3 regions of the Verrucosispora sp. WMMD703 genome follow, and region 1 is predicted to be linked to each of the others. Evidence: riboswitches for the same ligand, from Rfam matches in the RefSeq annotation. Region 1 holds a riboswitch; each other region holds the start of a gene.

Region 1 (6,984 bases):
GCACGAGCCGCGACCGCGCCGCAACGCCATCCGCGAACCGCTGCCGGCACGGCCACCGTCGCCGTACCGATTTCCCGAGGTGCCGACATGGAGAAGACAGTTCTCTACCAGTTCCTGATCGAGGTGCCACGCGCCGCCGCCATCTGGTCGGTCCTGCTCGTCCTGGCGTTGGGCGTACTCACCGTGCTTGTCGCCCGCCCGGAGCCGACCGGGCCAGTGGAGAAACCCGTCGACGAGGACGCGCTCCGCGCCGCGACCGAAGAGGTCGACCTGCGCCGATACGCGGGCGAGGTGGCGGTCGCGGCAGCCGGTGCCGGGCAGAACGCCGAGCGACGCCGCACGGCATGGCGGGTGGCGCAGACGGAACTGGACCGCGCCTGGGCCGCGTACGACCAGGCGGAGGCCGCCGCCCGCCGGCTGGCCGGCGTCGTCGGACTGCCGACCCCGCGCACCCCCCGGACCCCGGCCGAGTACGCGGCCCGCGAGCGCTGGCTGCGCCGGGCCGCGATGGCCGCCCACTGGCGTGGCGACCTGACCGCCCGTCAACTCAGCGATGTGCTGGCGGGCCGGTCCGGCTGGGATCCCCGGCGGCATCCGGCCGAGCAGGAGGTGGTCCTCGTTCGGGTGGTGCGTGACAACCGCCTGGCCGCCTATCGATCGGCCGCCGAGCGGGAGCAGGACCTGTGGCGGGCGGCGGAACTGGCCACCGAGGCGGCCCGCGCCCTCTCCGCCGAGGCGTACGCGGCCGCTGAGCGACTCCGACCGAACCGGCTGCCCGTCTCCGGTCGGGTCACCGCCGGCCGGCGCGACCTTGTCCCGCGCTGGCGTCCGGCTCGGCTTGGCTGAAATTCCGTGAGCTGGGTCACATGGGCCGGAAATTCGGTCACTGTTCGTAGGCGAGGCGATTACCGCAGCAATCTCCGTCGAGATTTCCACCAGCCGTCCGGTTGTTCCCTCAAGGTGCCCGGAATGCCGTCGGTCCCATTGAGCGACGCCAGTTCTCCGATACCCGAAAATTGCCGCAGCGGATCATGTTTAAGCAGGTCAGGGTGGGTTGGCTTCGAGGTGACCGGCCAGTAGTGTCAGCGCGTCCGGTGCGGTAACCGATCGCAGGAAGCGACGCCGTACCGACCCGCTCAATCGTGATCTCACGAACCGGGGACCCACTGCACCACTGGGGTGAATCCGCGAGCCTCGGCCCGCGGTAGGGCGTCTTCCCGCCCGAATCCGTCAGCTAACCCGGTCGGCGGTGACGGAAGGAGTACCAACCCTCGTGCAGTCCGATGTGATCCCCCTGTTCCCCCGCCTCCACGGCACCGCGGTGCCCGTGCTCGCTGGCCCGACCGCCGCGAGCTGACCCCGGTCATCGCCACCGCCCGGGTCTCTCCGGGCGTACCCCTCGAACGGCCTCGTCCCGCTCACCCGGGCGGTCGTCGGCGCGCTGATGCCGACCCGACCGCCGGAGCCGGTGTGCCGTTCTCCCCTCAGCCCGTGGAGGAACCGTGAAGCACACCCTTTCCCGCCGGCTCCGCCGGCTGGTCAGTGAACGCCCCTATCAGCTCGTTGCCGGATCCGCCGTGGCCCTCGTACTGGCCACCGGCACCGGAGCCGCCCTCGCCGGCACCGGGAACACCCCGGCACCCACGCAGACCACGACCGCCGCCGCCGAACTGCGCAGTGACACGGTGGTCGCGCCGAGTCAGGCGGAGGCCGCGCCGACGACCGCCGCGCCGAGCAGCGCGGCACCCAGCAGCGCCGCGCCGGCCAGTGCCGCGCCGGCCAGCGCCGCCGCCTCGCCGTCACCGAAAGCCACCGCGGACCCGGACCTAACCAGCAAGAAGGCGGCACCGAAGCCGCCGGCCTCAGAGGTTCTGGAGTACGACCACCAGGCCCAGATCAACGGCTACTACTGCGGTCCCGCCGCAGTGCGTAACGCGCTGAGCGCCGCCGGTGTCGCGCGTAGTCAGGACGCCCTGGCCAGCCAGCTCGGCACCACGTTCGCCGGCACCAACTCGGCCGAGGACACCACCCGCGTCCTCAACGCCATCGTCAAGGGCGACCCGTACGAGACCACGATGATCCGTGGCGGTGCGGCCACCCCGGCCCAGATGGACCAGCTCCAGGCGGACGTCGTCGCCGCCGTCACCGACGGGCGGGGCGTCGTGGTGAACGTCGCCGGTTCCGTCACCGACACCGACGGCCGCTGGCACTCGTTCCCCGGGGGCCACTACATCGCCGTGGTCGGCTACAAGGACTCCGGCCGGCTGGTGAGGGTCGCCGACTCGGCGGACGCGTCGTACCCGTCGTACTGGCTCAGCACCATCGACCTGGCCAACTGGGCCGCCACCCGGGGCTACTCGGCCTGATCATCGTCCCGCTGCACCCGGAAGCCCTCGGCCCGTTGGCCGAGGGCTTCCGTTTCGGGTACGTCATGCTGGTTGTCGGGTCGACGTAGCTCGGGGTTCGTCAGGCGTGCGTGCGGTGCTGCTTCGCCAGGCCGACGAAGCTCGCCCAGGCGGCCGGTGTGAAGGCCAGTGTGGCGGCGTCGCGGTTCTTCGTGTCGCGGACCAGCACGATGCCGGGCAGGTTGTCGGCGACCTCCACGCAGTCGCCACCGCCGGCGCCGCTGCGGGTGGACTTGCGCCAGGTCGCGCCGTTCAGATCCATGGCTTCACAACATCCTTCATGCGCTCGATCGACTGGCGGCCGGACAGTGCCTCGTTGCGCACCGTCTCCCACCGGGACAGCAGGTCACTCAGGTCGCCGTCCTTGTCGACCAGGACGCCGCCGAGTTGAGTTTCGAGATTACCCACCCAGTCACCGTCCGCGCCCCTCGCCAGGATGAAGGGGCCGGTCAGTCCGATGTGCATGCCGACGCCGGTGGGCACCAGGTGCACGCTGATGTTGGGCCGGGTGGCCAGCGCCATGAGGTGGTGCACCTGCTCGACCAGCACCTCCTTCAGCTCCTCGTCGACCCGCCGCAGCACCACCTCGTCGATCACCGCGATGAGCTGGGGCGGGTCGTCCTGTTCCAGCACCGTCTGCCGGGCCATCCGGTTGGCCAGCCGCCGCTCCACCCCGGCCTCGGTCAGCGCGGCGTCGGTCCGGATCACCGCGCGGGCGTAGCGCTCGGTCTGGAGCAGGCCCGGCACCAGCGTCGGCTGGTAACAGCGGAGCTGCCGGGCGTTCCGCTCCGCCTCCAGGTAGGGCAGGAACCACGCGGGCTGGCGCAGCACCTCGGCGGTCCGCAGCAACTCCTCGAACATGCCCCCCGTCTCCAGGACCTCGTCCGCCCGCTTGGCGTACGGCCGATCGAGCGGGCGGGTGCCCACCTCCACAGCGGACACCAGGGACGCCGAATAGTTCGTCCGCCTACCGAACTCCTCCTGGTTCATGCCCGCGGCAGTACGCAGCCGGCGAAGCTGCGTACGGATCAACTCATGCAGGTCGGAAGGCTGCTCGCGTTCCATGTCCCCTCCACCGGGTCTGTCAAGATCGCCAAGAGGCCGCCCAGCGCTGGATCGGGGCACCCGGACCCCACCGTGGCCAGCGTCGATGCCTTCCGACCGTAGTGCCGTCCTCACCAGACTGTCACGCAACGGGGCCGCTCCCATCCACAGGGGACGGGGCGGTTCTGTCCCGGGGCCGCCCGTGCGCCTTCCCCCGCGTCCGGGCGGCCCCTCCGATCGCTGACTGGGAGGTTGATGTGCGTACCCGGGTTGCCTGGTATTTGTGCCCGACGACGCTGCTGCCGGTGTACTCGCCGGGGCGGCGGTCGCTGCCGGAGCACTCGCCAGGGCGGCAGGATCAGCACGAGACGTACCTACCGCACGGTCGGCATGAGACGGATCTGCCGCAGCGGCGGCGGGGCACGCACCTGCCGGAGTGGATGCGGGAGCCGACCCGGCCGTTGCCGATGCCGCGTCCGGGGCGTCCCGGCTGGCTCACCCCCGGGCAGCAGTGGCGGGCCAACGGAGGCCAGTGGTGACCGCCGGCGGCTCGGGCGCGATCACCACCCGACTGTTCGCTCCCGAGCGGGGTCCACGGCCCCAGCGTCCGTACGCCTCTGGCGGCGAGGTGCCGCACACCCCGTTACGGCCGATGTGGTGCTGCCGCGCCGACGGGCAACCCTGGCCCTGCGGGCAGGCCCGGCTGCTGCTGCGCGTCGAGTACGACGGGAACCTGCCCGGCCTGTCCATCTACCTCGCCGGCCTGATGTACGACGCCATGCGCGACCTCTACCACCTCAACCCCCACGACGCCCCCGCCCCCGCCACCCTCTTCACCCGCTTCATAGCTTGGGTCCGCTGCCGCCCCGCCTAGCAACCCCGCTGCCACCCCGATCGCCAGGGTTCAAGCGGCGGACAGGGCCTGTCCAAGATCTCGGCGAGCGTGGCGTACGCGCCGGACGAGATCCTGCGGATCGTCGCGGATCCTGCGCGCCAGGTGAAGCAGAGCAAGTGCGCCGTTCCGGCAGGGTCTGTCGCGTTCAAGATCCGGGCAACTTCCCTGTTGCTGCTGCTTCGAGTCCGGCTGAGGCAGCAGTAACCCTGAAGTTGCCCGGATCTTGGCGCGGCGGCGCGGGTGACGCGGCGGTGGGCGTGGCGGCGACCTGATGGTGGGTGCGGTGAGGGTGGGAACGGCGGGTGGGGGCGATGCGACGATCAGGGTGACATCGGCCTCGACGTCTGATGCGGGGGAACCATGGGGGAGCAGGAGCCGTACGCGGGGCTGGCCACCACGTTCGACACGGCCGCCGAGCTGTACGAGCAGGCCCGACCGGGCTATCCGGAGCCGTTGTTCGACGACCTGGCCGCGACGACGGGCCTGGTGACCGGGCCGGCCAGGGTGCTGGAGATCGGCACGGGCACCGGCCAGGCCACCCGTGGTCTGCTGGCGCGCGGCTGGCAGGTGGTCACCCTGGAACCGGGACGGGAACTGGCCTCGGTGGCGCGCCGCGTACTCGCCGGCCGCGGCGACGTGCGCGTCGTGGAGTCGCCCTTCGAGCGGTGGGAAGCTGACGAAAGCGTGCCGTTCGATCTCGTCTTCGCCGCGACCTCGTGGCACTGGCTGGACCCGGCTGTCGCCTACCGTCGGGCCGCGGAACTGCTGCGTCCCGGCGGGCACCTGGCGATCGTCGCCACCGAGCACGTGTCACCACCGGACGGCGACGACTTCTTCCGGCAGGTCGAGCGGATCTACGACGAGGTCGGCATGGGCGACGGGCAGGGCGGCCCGAAACCACCCGAGGCGATCGCGGCCCCCGATGTGGCGGCGATGGCGGGCAGCGGCTTCTTCGCCCACCCGACCGTGCACCGCTACGTCTGGAGCCGCGACTACACCGCCGAGGAGTACCTGACCCTGCTCTCCACGTACTCCGGTCATATTGCCGCCGCGCCCTGGCAGCGGCGGACCCTGTTCGACGGGATCCGGGAGATGATCGCGGCGCGCCCGGCCGGGACGGTACGCAAGCACTACCTGAACACCCTCCAGATCGCCGTACGCGTCGACTGACGGCCGACCTGTCGCGTCCGCCGCTCTGGCAGCATGGCGACGTGCTGATCTACAAGATCCTGCTGCCGGGCGAATGGGCCGAGTTCCGGGCCGCCGGCCGGTTCGACGGCTCACCGTTCGACCGGGACAGCGGCTACATCCACTGCTCGTCGCGATCCCAACTGGCCGCCACGGCGGCACGGGTCTTCGGCGACCAGCCGCAGCTTGTCATCGTCGCGCTCGACGCGTCCCTGCTCGGTGGTGCGCTGCGGTGGGAGGACGCCCCGAATGGTGGGCCGTTCCCGCACGTCTACGCGGCACTGCCGGCAGCAGCGATTCGCGAGGTCCACGAGGTCGCGGGTGCGGCCCGGGTGGACGAGGCGGTTCCCCTGGCATAGCCGGCGGCGGGCGCGGGGCGCGTCGCGCACCTGCGTCCGCCGCCGGTCTGCTCGGCGTCGTGGCGAAGCCGGATCAGGGGGTCAGCACCGTTCCCATTTGAGGTTGAAGAGGGTGTCGACGTCGCCCTCGGTCGTCGTCATGGACATGCTGACGTTCGATCCGGCGGTGCCCGGGTCCACTCTCAACTCGGTGTTGACGTTGAGTACCCGCTGTTGCCCGCAGGGCGTGTAGACCAGCACGGGGGCGACGTCCGAGGTGCCCCAGAAGCCGTTGTAGGGGCCGGAGAAGGTCGCGTCGGTGCGGCTGGTCTCGGACGAGCCCTGCCAGTAGTAGGTCGTACGCTGGCGACCGGTCGCGCCGGTGGGGATCCGGGCCCGGCCCCGGTAGTCGGCGGCCGCTACGGCGATGGTCCAGCCGGCCGGCACGGTGACGAGCACACCGAGCTGGCAGTTCTTCCGGCTGTCGGTGACATCGACGCCCCGGCCCGCGGTCGCGACGAAGTCGTAGTACCGGATCCGGAAGCCGGTGTTGTCGGGATGGGCCACCACCCGCGCGGTGCCGGGCGAGCAACCGGAGCCGTTGGCAGCCACCACCTCGACGGTGATCTCGCTGTCCGGTGCAGCGGTGGCAGCGGATGGAGCGGCGTGGGCCGGTGCGGACAGGGACAACGCGAGAACCGTGCCGAGTACGGCGAAGATCCCGTTTCTCGCGCCGACGAGGTTCTTTGTCATTCCGTTCCTCTCGGATGCAGTTGATGTTCACCGAATTCAACGCGTGTTTCTTCGCCGAACGGCCGTGGGGCGCTTCGCGTGCCGGCCCGTTGTGGGTGGCGGTGAGTAGCACTCGGTTGGCGTTCTGCGAGAGGATGCTAGCGATGGGGGGCGAGGGTCGCAAGCATCAGTCTACGTCTATGTGATCCAATGCCATCCTTTGCTTGATCGGAATTGCCGGACGCGGAGATCAACCTCTATAACTGTTGCTGCGTAAGGGGTATCTGCCCGATCAACTGGCGGTGCGGGCCCAGGTTTCGGGCGATCTCCACCCTGTGGGACGCGGCAAAGTCCCCGGACTAAGCCGAATGAGATTCGGCTC
Region 2 (6,984 bases), 1.8 Mb from region 1:
GTCGCGGTGACGACGCCCGCAAGGAGCGTCGCCGCGATGGCCCGACTGGTGCGCATGGTCATGGATGCCTCGTCTCCCCGAATTAGGCGCTTCTCGCCTCGCCGGGGAGAGCCCTCGCCGGGGAGAGCCTAGGAACGACGAGCCGGGCGCGTAGCCCCACCGGTCAAAGTGGACACTTCAGCCCACGCGCGAGCGGTCGGGCCCTCTAGCCGGGCCACACCGGCAACTCATCGGCCCGCACCAGGCTCATCACAGTGCCGAGTGCCGCCCGCCGATCATCACAGAGCTGATCGACCAGAACGCTGCACCCTACCCAGCTGCTGCCGCACCGCTCGACCATCTGTCTGGTGGTGAGCGCCTGGCTGCCGGTCTCGATCCAGTCGTCCACGAGCAGAACCCGGTCGTGTGATCCGAGTGAGGATCGCTGCAAGCGCAGGGTGTGCGACCGTTGGCGGTAGTCCCGATCGGCTGCCGCAATGATCTTGTCGCCGGGAAACAGCCCGTCACGCTTGCGCACCGGTATGAACCCGACGCCCAACTCCACGGCCGCAGCGCCCCCGAGAAGGAACCCCCGGGACTCGATCCCGCAGATGGCGGTGACGTCCGAGTTCTTGAACGGCTCGACCAGACCTGCGACGACATGACGGAGTGCCTTGGCGTCGCGGAATACCGCCCACACGTCAGCGTGCCCCTCGATCCATCGGAAGTGCTTCAGGAGCAGACCACGTGCGGAGTCGGACATGGTGGGATTGTGGCTGCCCAGCCTCGCGACGATCAACGCGATAGCGTCGATGCGGACCGGTGTGTCGGGAGGCGGAGACCCGCTGCCCCTGCCTTGTACAGGTCAAGACTGCTGTCCGCCGATGACCGCCGTGGCCCGTCGGCCGCTCGTGGCCCAGGAAGGGTCGAAGGCCCTGGTTGGGACTTGCGTCCTGACCAGGGCCGTTCGCATGGAGCGGGTGACGGGAATCGAACCCGCACTGTCAGCTTGGGAAGCTGATGTTCTGCCATTGAACTACACCCGCAAGCGGCATCACTCTACCCGAGTCACCCGGGCCGTCGCACCCAGGGCTCCACCCCGTCTACGAGTCACCCGCAGAACGTCTCGTCCTCGCAACTTCACCGAACCTGCTGCATGAGGGCGGTTCGGAGAGAGCGATATCCCCGAAAGTGCACGGATCTTGGCGACCTTCGACGTGCAGGCCCGGGGCGGGGCGGGGCCGGCGCGGGGCGGGCGGGTAGGCCCGGGGGTGGGGTGGGGAAGAAGTTTCACCATCGCAACATATGGCCATGTTCAAATCTGTCTATCGGTTGTAACGTCTGCCCCACGTTTTCCACACGACGCGACACAACCCCCGGTCGCGTCGCCAGAAAGAGGTGGGCATATGGGACTGCGTCCCGTCCTGCTGAACCGGCGCATGGCCGGCATCGCATCGACGTCACTCGCGCTGGCGCTCGGCGTGGCCACGGTCGGCCTACTGCCGGCCGCGACCACGACCGCGAGCCCGGCTGCGGCCGCCGTCACCGCCGACGAGGTGTGTGAGGATCCGACGGGCACCCTGGCCCGGGCCAAGGCTGGCGGTGCCGCCGGGCACGATCCGAACCAGCTGACCCTCGCCCAGGTGCATCAGCGCGAGGCCGAGTTCGCCGACATCCTGCAGGAGCGAGCCAAGCGAGTCGGCCAACGTACGCTGAACGCCCAGGCCGCTGCGGCCTCGGTAACCATCCCGGTGGTGGTGCACGTGATCCGCCGGGACACGACCCGGGCCGGCGGGAACATCCCCGACTCGATGATCCAGTCCCAGATCAACGTGCTCAACCAGTCGTTCAGCGGCGCGACCGGTGGTGCCGCGACCGCCTTCGCGTTTCAGTTGCAGAGCATCAACCGGGTGACCAACTCGTCGTGGTACCCGATCCGGCAGGGCTCGTCGGCCGAGCGGCAGATGAAGACCCAACTGCGTCAGGGCAGCAAGTCGACGCTCAACATCTACCTTGGCGCGCTCAGCAACAACCTGCTCGGCTGGGCGACCTTCCCGCAGCGCAACCTGAACGTCATGGACGGCGTGGTCGTGCTCAGCGAATCCCTGCCCGGTGGCACCGCCACCAACTACAACCAGGGTGACACCGGCACCCACGAGGTCGGCCACTGGCTGAACCTCTACCACACGTTCCAGGGTGGCTGCTCGGGCAGCGGTGACCAGGTCGGGGACACCCCGGCCGAAGCCTCGCCGGCAAGCGGCTGCCCGACCGGCCGGGACACCTGCTCCAGCCAGGGCCTCGACCCGATCACCAACTTCATGGACTACTCGTACGACGGCTGTATGTACCAGTTCACCCCCGGCCAGGCCACCCGCATGATCAACGCCTGGAACTCCTACCGCGCGGCATAGCACCAGCGCAGCACCGCGTACCACAGGTGCCGGCTCCGTCGGACGGGGCCGGCACCTGCGCATGTGGGTCAGGCGGCGCGGCGGTGATGCCTCCCGGAGTGGGCCGGCACCGGGCGTACGGCCTGAGGCGCGACACCGGCCGGGTCCAGCCAGACCTGGACCGCCGGGCTGGACGCCAACTCGCTCGGCCCGCCCACCGACTGCTCGCGCCGGGCCAGCATTGCCACGTCGACCGTGAACTCGAAGAGGCGCCAGTCGGCGTGCGGGGCGGCCCGCGCGGCGAGCGCCAACCGGGCGACCGTGGCGTCGTCGGTGACTGGCCGGGCGCGTCCGGCGACGTACGCCTCGTCGTCGCTCTCCTCCGGCGGAAACGAGTGCAGCGCGTAACGACCGTCGCGTTCCAGGTCGCGCCGCTTCGGTGAGTCGATCACGAAGCAGTAGAGACCGTCGTCGGTGATCACCGGAGAAACCGGGTGCACCCGGGGCCCGCCGTCGGCACGAACCGTGGCCAGGTAGCCGAAGCCGGGGCCGTACTGCTGCATGAGAAGGCGGATCCCGTCGGCGAGTCGAGGCTCGTCAGCGGCGAATTCGGTCCAGGAAGCCATGCCGACATCTTATCGAACACACGTTCGAAGCGGGTAGTCCGACACGCGTGTCACATACCGGCAGCTATGGTGTGGCGATGCTGCTCTCCGACCGTGACCTGGTGTCCGAGATCAAGGCGGGCACCCTGGCGCTCGAACCGTTCGAGCCCACGCTGGTGCAGCCCTCCAGCATCGACGTACGACTGGACAAACTGTTCCGGGTCTTCAACAACCACCTCTACACCCACATCGACCCGGCGACCCGACAGGACGACCTCACCTCCGCCGTCGAGGTGCCCGACGGCCAAGCGTTCGTGCTGCACCCGGGCGAGTTCGTGCTCGCCTCGACGCTTGAGGTCATCTCGCTGGGCGACCAGCTCGCCGGCCGCCTCGAAGGCAAGTCCAGCCTGGGAAGACTCGGCCTGCTCACTCACTCGACCGCCGGCTTCATCGATCCCGGCTTCTCCGGTCACGTCACCCTGGAGCTGTCCAACGTGGCCAACCTGCCGATCACCCTCTGGCCGGGCATGAAGATCGGGCAGCTCTGTATCTTCCGGCTCTCCTCGCCGGCCGAGCACCCGTACGGCTCGGCCGTCTACGGTTCCCGTTACCAGGGCCAGCGCGGCCCGACGCCGAGTCGCGCCTGGCAGAGCTGGCGCACCTGGCCCACCCGCTGACACCGCAGGGTCGCTGCGGGCGATGATTCACTGCCCGTGCCGCGACCGCCGCACCCGTAAGGGCCCGACGTCGTACGCTCCGAAGCCTCAGCCCGGCCGGCCGAAGCTGTGCACCGGGCCGCTGTCCAGTCGCTTCATCTTGACCGGCTGACCCGCCCGGGAGGCGTGCACCACCCAGCCACCACCGACGTACATGCCGACGTGGTGCAGGTCCCGGTAGTAGAAGACGAGGTCGCCGGGGCGCAGTGCGCCGCGACTGACCGACGCGGTGACCCGGCGCTGCCTGGCCGCGTTGTGCGGCAGTGCGACACCGGCCCGCGACCATGCGGCCAGCGTCAGCCCGGAGCAGTCGTACGCGTTCGGGCCTTCGGCGCCCCAGGAGTACGGCTTGCCGATCTGGGCGCAGGCGAAGGTGACCGCCTCACCGGCCGGTCCGCCGGGGTAGCTGGCCGGACAGGGTGCCGGCCGCAGCGGGCCACCGCCACCCTTGCCGTACGCCCGTAGCCGGAGCCGCTGCAACCGGTCGATTTCGGCGTCGATCCGTCGCCGCTTGTCGGCGAGGTCGGCCTCGGTGTGGGCGAGCTGATCGATGGTGTGGTCCAGCCCGGCCTTGGCCGCGGCGAGTTCGTCGCGCAGTTCACTCGCGTGCCGGACGTCCTGCTGCTGCACGCGCGCATACCGGTCGAGCAGGCCGAGCTGCTCGACGACTTCGCCCGGCGACCGGCTGCCCAGCAGCGCGTTGACGGCCCGCACCTGCTCGCCCTTGTACGCGCCGGCAGCGAGCTTGCCGACCCTGTCCATCGCCTGGTCCACCTGGCGTTGCAGCGGCGCGATCCGAGCGGCCAGCGCGTCCGCCTCCCGCCGCTTGCCGGCCAGGTCCTGCCGGGTGGCGTTGTGCTGTTCGATGACGGGTTCGAGCCGGTTCCAGTCCTCGTCGATCCGGCGCTCGATGTCGGCGACCGTGGGGTCGGCCCAGGCCGCCGCCGCACCGCCGGTCAACATCACGGCGGTCGCGGCCAGGGCGGCGGGGATGCAGCGGTACCAGCGGAAACGCGGCGCTGCCGTCGGCCGGCCGGGCAATTCCGGACGCGGTGACGGCGGCCGCGGGGCATGGTCTGCCACCGGGCTCAGCACTCCTTCTTCCCATACCGCCTACCGGGTCAGGCCCTGTGTCGGAGTCTGGACTCCGCCTCGGCTCGACCGAGGACTTCGACACAGGGCCTAGCTGACGGGTTCGGGCGAGAAGGGGCGCCCTACCGTGCCCCGCACGGATTCACCCCGGGTACCTGGTTCCCGGCTCGCTCACGAGCGATTCGGCGGTGTCGGACCGTTACCGCCCCGGATGGACGGACCTGCCAGCGGTCGACGATTACCCAGCGTAGGGACGATCAGCGTCGATACGCAACACAACCACACCGTCACTGTGGGTGCTGACATCCGACAATGGCGAGGGCCCCCGTCGACTTGACCGGGGACCCTCGGGAGATCCTGTGCGACCGCTCAGCGGGCGCTGGTGGCGGCTCAGCCGGGTCGGCGGAAACCGGCGAGCGGCATGGTCGTGATCGGCGAGACGTTTACCGGCTTACCGGCTCGGGCCGCATGCACCATCTGGTTGTTGCCCAGGTAGAGCCCCACGTGGTGCAGGTCGCTGAAGAAGAAGACCAGGTCACCCGGACGGGCGTCGGACCGCGAGATTGCCTTGCCCTCGTTCCACTGTGCGCCGGTGAAGTGGGTGAGCGAGATGCCGGCAGCCCGGTAGGCGTACTGGGTCAGACCCGAGCAGTCGAACGAGTTCGGGCCGGTGGCGCCCCACACGTACGGCTTGCCGACCTGGGCGCATGCCGTACGGATGGCGGTGCGAGCGGCATCGCTGACCACACCGTTGATGGTCGGGCAGTTGGTGGTCTTCACCGTGGTCACCGGCAGCGACCGTTCGAGCCGCTTGATCTCGGCGTCGATCTGCTTCTTCTTCGCCGCCAGCTGCTTCGCCTTCGTCTCCTGGTCGGCGATCAGGGCGTCGAGCTTGGCCTTCTGGTCGTCGTACTTCTTGCGGATCTTCATGACGCCTTCGAGCTCGCGGCGCTCCTGCGACGCGAGTCGGTCAAGGAAGGCCATCTGCTCGCCGAGCTCGTTCGGCTTGGAGTTGAGCAGCACAACACCGATCTCTTTGGACGGGCCGGTGATGTAGTACCGGGAGGCGAGATCGGCGACCCGGTTCATCGCCAGCTCGGTCTCCAGAGCCAGCGGCTGGATCTTCTTCTCCAGGCTCTTCGACTTCTGCTTGTTGACCCGCAGCTGGGAGCGCACCTTGTTGTACTGCTCGATTGTGGGTTCCAGCTTCTCCCACTGCTTGTCGATCTGGGCCTCGATCTCGTCGACCGAGGGTTCGGCGTACGCGGGGGCGGCGAGCAGGCCGGCACCGACCGCGGCGGCGGCGACGAGGACGACCAGCCCACGGGCGGCCCTACGCAGGCCACCCGGACGAGATCGCCCTGGCGCACGACGATGGAGGGGCATGGTTGCCACCGGCAGCGTCTCCTTTGCAGCCGACCACCGGGCGTCCCGCGAGCGGTAAGGGGCGGGGACAGACGACCCATGGCGGTCGGTGCCCAACATTAGGGAACGGTAGGTGGGGAATCAAGGCGACCAACGGCTCATTCACCTTTGCGCGACGGTACGCATACAAAGGGTGTCGACCAATTCGTTACAGTTACGCATGTCAATTAAAAACCGGGCGGGCGGCACTGGTTGAGGTGCCGCCCGCCCGGTGCGTTGAAGGCGGTCAACCGGCCACCGGCGTGCTGTCCCCGGTGCCGCCGACCCGCTCGGGCTTGACCGACCGGAGCAGGACGCTGGCCACGTCGATCACCTCGACCTGCTCGCCGGCACCCTTGCCGTTGACACCGTCGCTGAGCATTGTCGAGCAGAACGGACAGCCGACGGCGACCGTCCTCGCTCCGGTGGACATGGCCTCCTCGACCCGGTCCACGTTGATCCGCTTGCCGATGCGCTCCTCCATCCACATGCGGGCGCCACCGGCACCACAGCAGAAGGAGCGCTCGCTGTTACGCGGCATTTCGGTCAGCTCACCCTCGATGGCGCTGCCGAGCACCTCGCGCGGCGGGGTGAAGACCCGGTTGTGCCGCCCCAGGTAACACGGGTCGTGGTAGGTCACACCGCCGTCGACCGGCTGCACCGGGGTGAGCCTGCCGGTGGCGACCAGGTGGGCCAGCAACTGGGTGTGGTGCACCACCTCGAACTCACCGCCCAGTTGGCCGTACTCATTGCCCAGCGTGTTGAAACAGTGCGGGCAGGTTGCGACGATCTTGCGCT
Region 3 (6,984 bases), 2.9 Mb from region 1:
GATGCGTCCCGCCCGCCCGAAACGGGACCCGTTCCAGCTGGCCGGCGGGGTACGTGAGCTGAGCACCGCTGCCGACCGGCAGCGGGCTGCCCGGCAGGCCGCCCGGGAACGCCCTGAGGACTACCGCGACTACGCCCACCTGGTGGTCGACGAGTCCCAGGACGTCTCACCGATGCAGTGGCGGATGGTGGGCCGGCGCGGGCGGCTGGCGTCCTGGACGGTGGTGGGTGATCCGGCGCAGACCGCGTGGACGGGAGATCCACAGGAGTTGGCCCGGGCCCGCGACCAGGCGCTGGGGCGCCGCCGCCGGCACCGCTTCACGCTCACCACGAACTACCGCAACTCGGCGGAGATCTTCGCGGTGGCGGCGGCCGAGATCCGGCGGGCGTACCCGGATCTCGCGTTGCCCACCGCGGTCCGTTCCACCGGGATCGATCCACTCCAGCTCGAGGTGCCGGCGCCCGAGCTGGAGACCACAGTCGTGACAGCCGCCAGCGCCCTGCTCGGCGAGGTCGAGGGGACCGTCGGCGTGATCACTCCGGTGCCCCGACGGGACCAGGTCGCGGCCTGGCTGGGGGCGCTGGGCGGGCAGCGGTTGCAGGTGGTGACCAGCCTGGAGGCCAAGGGCATGGAGTACGACGGTGTGGTGCTGGTCGCCCCGGCGGAGATCCGGGCGGAGCCGGGCTCCGGTGTCCGTACCCTCTACGTCGCCCTGTCCCGGGCCACCCAGCGGTTGACCACCGTCGACCCGGCCGGGTGAACCCGAGCACCGCGACCCGCCCGACGATTGCATACATAGCGATGTTGGCATAGCTCCGTCCCCGGTCCGGCGGACGACGCAAGGTGTCTGGGTGGGCGCCGGCCATGACCACCACCACGCTGCGGTGTCGAACGCCGCCCACCGCCACTCCGGCCGGCTGTGGGCAGCGTTCGCCCTGCTCAGCGCGCTGATGGTGATCGAGGCAGGCACCGCTCTGCGGACCGGTTCGCTGGCCCTGCTCTCCGACGCCGGGCACATGTTCACCGACGTGTTGGGCATCGGGATGGCCCTCGCGGCCGTGGCTGCCACCCGTCGGGCCGACACGGACCCGCAACGCACCTTCGGGCTCTACCGACTGGAGGTGCTCGCGGCCCTGGCCAACGCCGTACTGCTCTCCGGCGTCGCGGTGTACGTGCTGGTCGAGGCGGTACGCCGAATCGGCGATCCGCCCGAGGTGCTCGCCGGCCCGGTCCTGGTGGTGGCCGCACTCGGCCTGCTCGCCAACGTCGCCGCGTTCGCCCTCCTGCGTCCGGGGGCGCGGGAGAGCATCAACCTGCGCGGGGCGTATCTGGAGGTGCTGGCGGACCTGCTCGGTTCGCTTGGCGTGATCGCGGCCGCCCTGCTGATCGCCGTGACCGACTGGTGGTGGGCCGACCCTCTGGTGGCCACCGCGATCGCCACGTTCATCCTGCCCCGGACGTGGCGCCTGGGCCGGGCCGCGGTACGCATCCTGGTCCAGGCCGCTCCGGAACACCTTCAGGTCACCGCGGTGTATGACCGGCTGGCCGCGGTGCCGGGCGTGGCCGGCGTCCACGACCTGCACGTCTGGACGTTGACCTCCGGCATGGAGGTCGCCTCGGCGCACCTCACCGTCAGACCGGGCGCCGACGTCGGCGCCGTGCTGGCGGCGGCCCGCTCGGCGCTGCACGAGGACTTCCAGATCGAGCACGCGACCCTCCAGATCGAGCCGCGGTCGGATCCCGGGCACTGCGGGGCGGCGCAGTGGTGACCGGAAGAATCAGAGAAAAGGGGTCATTGTCCGCTTTTGGTCTGTTCTACTAGTCAACAACTGAACACCAGCAGTAACAGCAGCTGCACCGGTCACATGGGCACCGGTAGGCTCGGACCCGGCCTCCGCCAGGCGGCACCCACAGGTGCCGGCGGCGGCCGCCGCCTAATCGCCCGCCAGGGCGAACCGGGGAACCAGGTTCCTGGGGTGTATCCGCGTCAGCGGTAGGGATCTTCCGTCCCGAACCCGTCAGCTAACCCGGTCGGCGGCTGACGGAAGGAAACGTGCATGCCAGCAGTGGCAACGGTAAGACCGGCCGCCCGTACGGCGGCCCTGATCGCCGCCGCGCTCGCCCTCACTCTCGGCGTCGCGCTGGCCCCCTTCACCCCCGCCGCCGCGGCATCGCCGCCATTGCGGGCGGCTGCCCCGGGCGACGTGGACGACGAGGGTGGCACCCCGGCGCTGCGGGCCCAACTGGAGGCCGCCAGCAAGGGCTACCTCGACGCCAAGACCGCACTCGACCGCTCGGTCAAGCGCCAGAAGAAGCTTGCCGAGCAGCTCAAGACGACCGAGAGTCAGGTCGCCGAGCGGGGCACCAAGGTCGCCGAGATCGCCGCACAGGCGTACCGCACCGGGCGGCTGGGCGCCGCGTCGGCTCTGCTCAACAGCGGTTCACCGGCCGGCTTCATGGACCGGGCGGCAGCGCTGGACGCGGTGGCTGCCAACGAGGATCGCGCGCTGCGTGAGCTCCAGGTGGCCCGGGACGAGGTCAGCGCCACCAAGCAGGCCCTGGACGTGGAGATCCAGGAGCAGCGCAAGCAGGTGGCCGTGATGGCCAAGCGCAAGGACCAGGCCGAGCGGGCGTTGACCGTGGCCATCGAGCGGGACGAGGCGGCCGAACGGGCCAGGGCCGCCGAGCGGGCCGCCCGGTCACCGTCGCGGAGCAGCGGGTCGAGTCCCACCGCCAAGCCCGCTCCCCGCAACTCCGACGGGTCGTGGCCCTCGGAGTCGTGCAGCGTCAACGACCCCACCCCGGCCAACGGCTGCATCACCCCACGCACCCTGCATGCGCTGAAGCAGGCCAAGTCGGCTGGCTTCACCCGGTACGTCTCCTGCTACCGCTCCGGCGGCTCGGGCGAGCACCCGAAGGGTCGGGCCTGCGACTTCGCCGCCCAGAAGAACGGCTTCGGCGGGGACGCGACCGGAGGCGACCGGACCTACGGCAACAACCTGGCGGCGTACTTCGTCAAGAACGCCGACCGGCTCGCGGTGCTCTACGTGATCTGGTACAGGCAGATCTGGCTGCCCAGCAGCGGCTGGAAGTCGTACAGCGGCGCCCGGGGTGACCCGTCCAGCGACCACACCAACCACGTCCACCTGTCGGTGTACTGACTTCCTCGTCGCGCCGGGTGAACTGCTCTTCACGAGCGGTTCACCCGGCGCTGCGTTTCACCGTTGGCCGGCGGGGCACCGTCCCTTCGGCGCGCATCGACGCGCCTCCTTGGTTACCGTCGTACCAGGAAGCGGTATTTGTCCGCTAACGGGAGGAACGCCATGAACGAGCGAATCGCCAGGCCCGGCGGCGGTACGGACAACGGGGAGCGGTCATGACCGGCCGCGTCATGATCTTCGCACCGACACCGCTGCTGACCGTGACCATCGACCAGCCGAGCGACGCACCCGAGTTGCACCTGCACCCGGGCGGGCAGGGGGTGTGGCAGGCCAGGATGGTGCTGTCCCTCGGCGTCGACGTGGTGCTCTGCGCGGCGCTCGGCGGCGAGGTCGGGCAGGTACTGCAACCGTTGCTGGTAAGCGAGGGAGTCGACCTCAAGGTGGTGGCCCGCGACTCCGGCGGCACCGGCGGGTACGTGCACGACCGCCGCGAGGGGACCCGCCAGGAGATCGTCGACGTCATCGGCCAGCCGTTGAGCCGGCACGAGTTGGACGAGCTCTACAACCTCGCACTCGGCGAGGGCCTGCGCGCGCCGGTGAGCGTGTTGAGCGGGCCCAACCATCCGTCCCTGGTCCCCGCCGACCTCTACCGGCGCTTCGCGGCCGATCTCGGTGCCAACGGTGGCCGGGTGGTGGTGGATCTCTGCGGCGAGCACCTCGCCGCCGTCCTGGAAAGCGGTGTCTTCTTTCTCAAGGTCAGCCACGAGGAGCTGATCGCCGACGGGCGGGCCGACGGCGACGACGAGGAGGCGCTCACCCGCGCGATGTACGACCTGCACGCCTCCGGCGCCGAGAACGTGGTGGTCAGCCGGGCCGACAAGCCCGCGTTGGCGCTTGTCGACGGCGAGGTGTTCGAGGTGCGGATGCCGCGGCTGGAGGCCGCCGACCCGCGCGGGGCGGGCGACTCGATGACCGCCGGGGTGGCCGCCGTGGTGGCCCGGGGCGGCGACGTCCGCACGGCGATCCGTACCGGCGCGGCGGCCGGCGCGCTCAACGTCACCCGACACGGCCTCGGCACCGGCCGCCTCGACTCGATCAACGGCCTCGTCGACCGGGTCCGGTTGGAACCGGCGGGCAGCCGTCCCCAGGAGCGGACCACCCCCGACGAACTGGCACAACGGGCGGGTGGCCGATGACGCTGCGGGTGTTGATCACCAACGACGACGGGATCGCCGCGCCGGGCATCCAGGCGCTGGCTCGGGCGGCCGTCGACCGGGGCCTGGACGTGGTGGTGGCTGCCCCACTGGAGGAGGCGAGCGGCACCAGCGCCGCGATGAGCGCCATGGAGCAGGACGGGCACGTGGTGGTCCACGACCATCCGTTACCGGAACTCGACGGCGTGCCGGCGTTCGGCGTCGGTGGCTCGCCCGGGTTCATCGCGCTCATCGCCGTACACGGTGCCTTCGGACCGCCGCCGTCGGTGCTGCTGTCGGGCATCAACCGCGGCGCCAACGCCGGCCGCGCGGTGCTGCACTCCGGCACCGTCGGGGCCGCCTTCACCGCTGCGGCCAACGGCTGCCGGGCGATGGCGGTGTCGCTGGACGTGCTCTCGGCGGGTGAGGCGACGGCAGCCAGCGGAGGTGCCGCGGTGGCGGCTGCCGCCCGGGTTCGCGACGCCGAACGGAACTGGGCCACCGCCGCCCGCGTCGCCCTGGATCTGCTGCCCCGGCTGACCGCCGCGCCGACGGAGAGCGTGCTCAACGTCAATGCGCCCGATCTACCGCTGGCTCGACTGCGTGGGGTACGCCAGGCCACCCTGGCGACCTTCGGCCAGGTGCAGATGACCGTCGCCGAATCCGGGCACGGCTTCGTGCGTACCTCGCTGGAGGAGCCGGGACAGGCGGTACAGCCCGGCACGGATCTGGCTCTGCTCGCCGACGGCTACGCGTCGGTGACCGCGGTCCGGGCAGTCACCGAGGTGGCCGACGTGGACCTGTCCGGCCTCGACCGGGAGTGATCAGGTGCCCCTGCGGTAGTCGGTGCGGTCAGGCCCCGGGGAGCACCTCGGGAGCCGTGGCCGCCCCGGCGTAGTAGGGCTCCGGCGCGCCGAAGAGGCCGAGCAGGCCGGTCACCCAGAGCTGCCGGTGCACGAACCGGCTCGGCTCGGTGACGATCAGCTTCACCCCGCTGACCTCGGCGGTCTGGAATCCGGCGACCATCGCGCTGATGCCCACCGAGTCGATGAAGGTGACCAGCCGCATGTTGAGCTCGATCCGGGCCGGCCGCCCCTTGGCCAGCACCTCGGCGATGGCCTCTTTCACCTCGTACGCGGTGTCGACGTCGATCTCACCCCGAGGGGCGATCTCGATGACACCACCGGGCCGAACCGTCTGCAGGATCGACAGGCTCACGCGAGCACCTCCACTCGCCCGTACGACGGGCGCCTCATCAGTACGCGGGCCGCGACCGACAGTATTCCTTCAACCGCCTCGGTCGCCACCCCTCGGGATGAGCAATTCACGGATGCGGGCACAACAAATCACCCATATCCGAACTTTATTGGCCTTATCACTCAGCGTTCGGCCTCTGCCGACGCCGCCGAACCAGGGTAGCGGGCCGACGCCATCCCCGTCGTTTTCCAGCACCCCGGCGTGCCCCACGGACAACCGGCCTGACCTGCGCTGGGTGCGCGGGAGTGGCACGGTGTGCCTAGCATCACGAGTGACCCCTATGACGGGAGGACCACATCATGCTCCGCAGACTCGCCGCGCTCGCCGGTGTCAGTGCCCTGCTCGCCCTCGTACTGGCCTGCGGTTTCGGCGGCGGCGATGGTGACGACGACGATGACGATGACGACGACTTCGCCCGCGCCGCGGCGGTGGCGGTCGCCGTCCGCTGACCAATGCGACGAACCCGGGGGGGGGCGCACCTGCCCTTCCGGTCGAGACGAGCGTTTCGGTGGTTTGCGTCCGGGTCGGGGTGGGCACAGCCTCCGATGCGAACCGTCACCGGCCGGACAACGCCGCCGACAGCTGATGCGTGCACCGGCTCCGGCACTGTCGAGGAGGGAACCACAATGTTCGGAACACATCTGCTGGAGCGCCGCAGCAAGCCGGAGCGGGTCGCGGACCAGGCGTGGCAACACCTCGTCTCGGCGGTGAACAACGCCGGCGACAGCCTCCGCGACACCGCCCGCACCGCCCGCCACAGCTCCGCCGGTTTCGCCGGCGACGCCGGCGACCTGGTCGAGTCGGCCGCCGAGGAGGCCCGTCACCGCGCCAGCCGCGCCTTCGACGCGCTTGCCGGACGCCGCCCGGCGCTGCCCTGGACGTTGCTGATCGGCGCCGCCCTGGTCGGCGCCGCGGTCGGCTGGGCCGCCGGCACCGCGGCACGCGCCGCGGGGAGCCGGGACCGGGCCCTGGAGGACATCGAGTTCGTCGACGTGGACCGACCCGATTCCCCCGCCGACCCGACAAATCCCGTCAGCTGACGGTTCTGTGTGACGACGGGCCCCACCGACCGAGGCGGTCGGGCGGGGCCCGTCGTGCTGTCATGCATCAGCCCTTCGCCGGTCGGAACCTTCTGAGCAGCCCAGGTCGGGGCGGCCGACCTCGTCCGATCCGGGTGAGGCCGATTCATCCGGACGGTCACCAGGCTCGGTCGCGGCGGACCTGGCGTGCCGGTCCGCCGGCCCGCGCCACCGTGGTGAGAAGGGAGCGACCGATGGCCAGCATCTCGACGATCAACCGCACCGACCAGGACATCCGGTCCGCGGTGCTGGACGAACTCGACTGGGAGCCCCGGGTCCGGCCGCACGAGATCG

The links. Region 1 has a riboswitch for cyclic di-AMP ahead of ACN26Z_RS11080 (C39 family peptidase). Riboswitches for the same ligand answer to the same signal wherever they lie in the genome.
Region 2: it holds a riboswitch for cyclic di-AMP, as region 1 does, so the genes downstream of both, ACN26Z_RS02715 (NlpC/P60 family protein) here and ACN26Z_RS11080 (C39 family peptidase) in region 1, are expected to answer to the same signal.
Region 3: it holds a riboswitch for cyclic di-AMP, as region 1 does, so the genes downstream of both, ACN26Z_RS24130 (coiled-coil domain-containing protein) here and ACN26Z_RS11080 (C39 family peptidase) in region 1, are expected to answer to the same signal.

The regions. Positions count from the first base shown of each region.
Region 1 covers NZ_JBMHMM010000004.1:2,292,849-2,299,832, forward strand. Annotated here, with positions in the region: gene ACN26Z_RS11075 (hypothetical protein) at 88-846, shown strand; cyclic di-AMP (ydaO/yuaA leader) riboswitch at 1,124-1,264, shown strand; gene ACN26Z_RS11080 (C39 family peptidase) at 1,503-2,366, shown strand; gene ACN26Z_RS11085 (DUF397 domain-containing protein) at 2,467-2,667, opposite strand; gene ACN26Z_RS11090 (helix-turn-helix domain-containing protein) at 2,658-3,470, opposite strand; gene ACN26Z_RS11095 (hypothetical protein) at 3,707-3,988, shown strand; gene ACN26Z_RS11100 (hypothetical protein) at 3,985-4,323, shown strand; gene ACN26Z_RS11105 (class I SAM-dependent methyltransferase) at 4,705-5,514, shown strand; gene ACN26Z_RS11110 (DUF952 domain-containing protein) at 5,556-5,891, shown strand; gene ACN26Z_RS11115 (DUF4360 domain-containing protein) at 5,973-6,623, opposite strand.
Region 2 covers NZ_JBMHMM010000004.1:467,094-474,077, reverse strand. Annotated here, with positions in the region: gene ACN26Z_RS02745 (hypothetical protein) at 1-62, opposite strand, end outside; gene ACN26Z_RS02740 (phosphoribosyltransferase family protein) at 206-742, opposite strand; tRNA gene ACN26Z_RS02735 (tRNA-Gly) at 952-1,025, opposite strand; gene ACN26Z_RS02730 (zinc metalloprotease) at 1,386-2,390, shown strand; gene ACN26Z_RS02725 (pyridoxamine 5'-phosphate oxidase family protein) at 2,459-2,995, opposite strand; gene dcd (dCTP deaminase) at 3,073-3,651, shown strand; gene ACN26Z_RS02715 (NlpC/P60 family protein) at 3,739-4,773, opposite strand; cyclic di-AMP (ydaO/yuaA leader) riboswitch at 4,847-4,980, opposite strand; gene ACN26Z_RS02710 (NlpC/P60 family protein) at 5,173-6,183, opposite strand; gene ACN26Z_RS02705 ((Fe-S)-binding protein) at 6,434-6,984, opposite strand, start outside.
Region 3 covers NZ_JBMHMM010000004.1:5,208,216-5,215,199, forward strand. Annotated here, with positions in the region: gene ACN26Z_RS24120 (HelD family protein) at 1-760, shown strand, start outside; gene ACN26Z_RS24125 (cation diffusion facilitator family transporter) at 852-1,769, shown strand; cyclic di-AMP (ydaO/yuaA leader) riboswitch at 1,922-2,053, shown strand; gene ACN26Z_RS24130 (coiled-coil domain-containing protein) at 2,058-3,161, shown strand; gene ACN26Z_RS24135 (1-phosphofructokinase family hexose kinase) at 3,377-4,357, shown strand; gene surE (5'/3'-nucleotidase SurE) at 4,354-5,178, shown strand; gene ACN26Z_RS24145 (STAS domain-containing protein) at 5,207-5,572, opposite strand; gene ACN26Z_RS24150 (hypothetical protein) at 5,911-6,060, shown strand; gene ACN26Z_RS24155 (hypothetical protein) at 6,238-6,651, shown strand; gene ACN26Z_RS24160 (BON domain-containing protein) at 6,885-6,984, shown strand, end outside.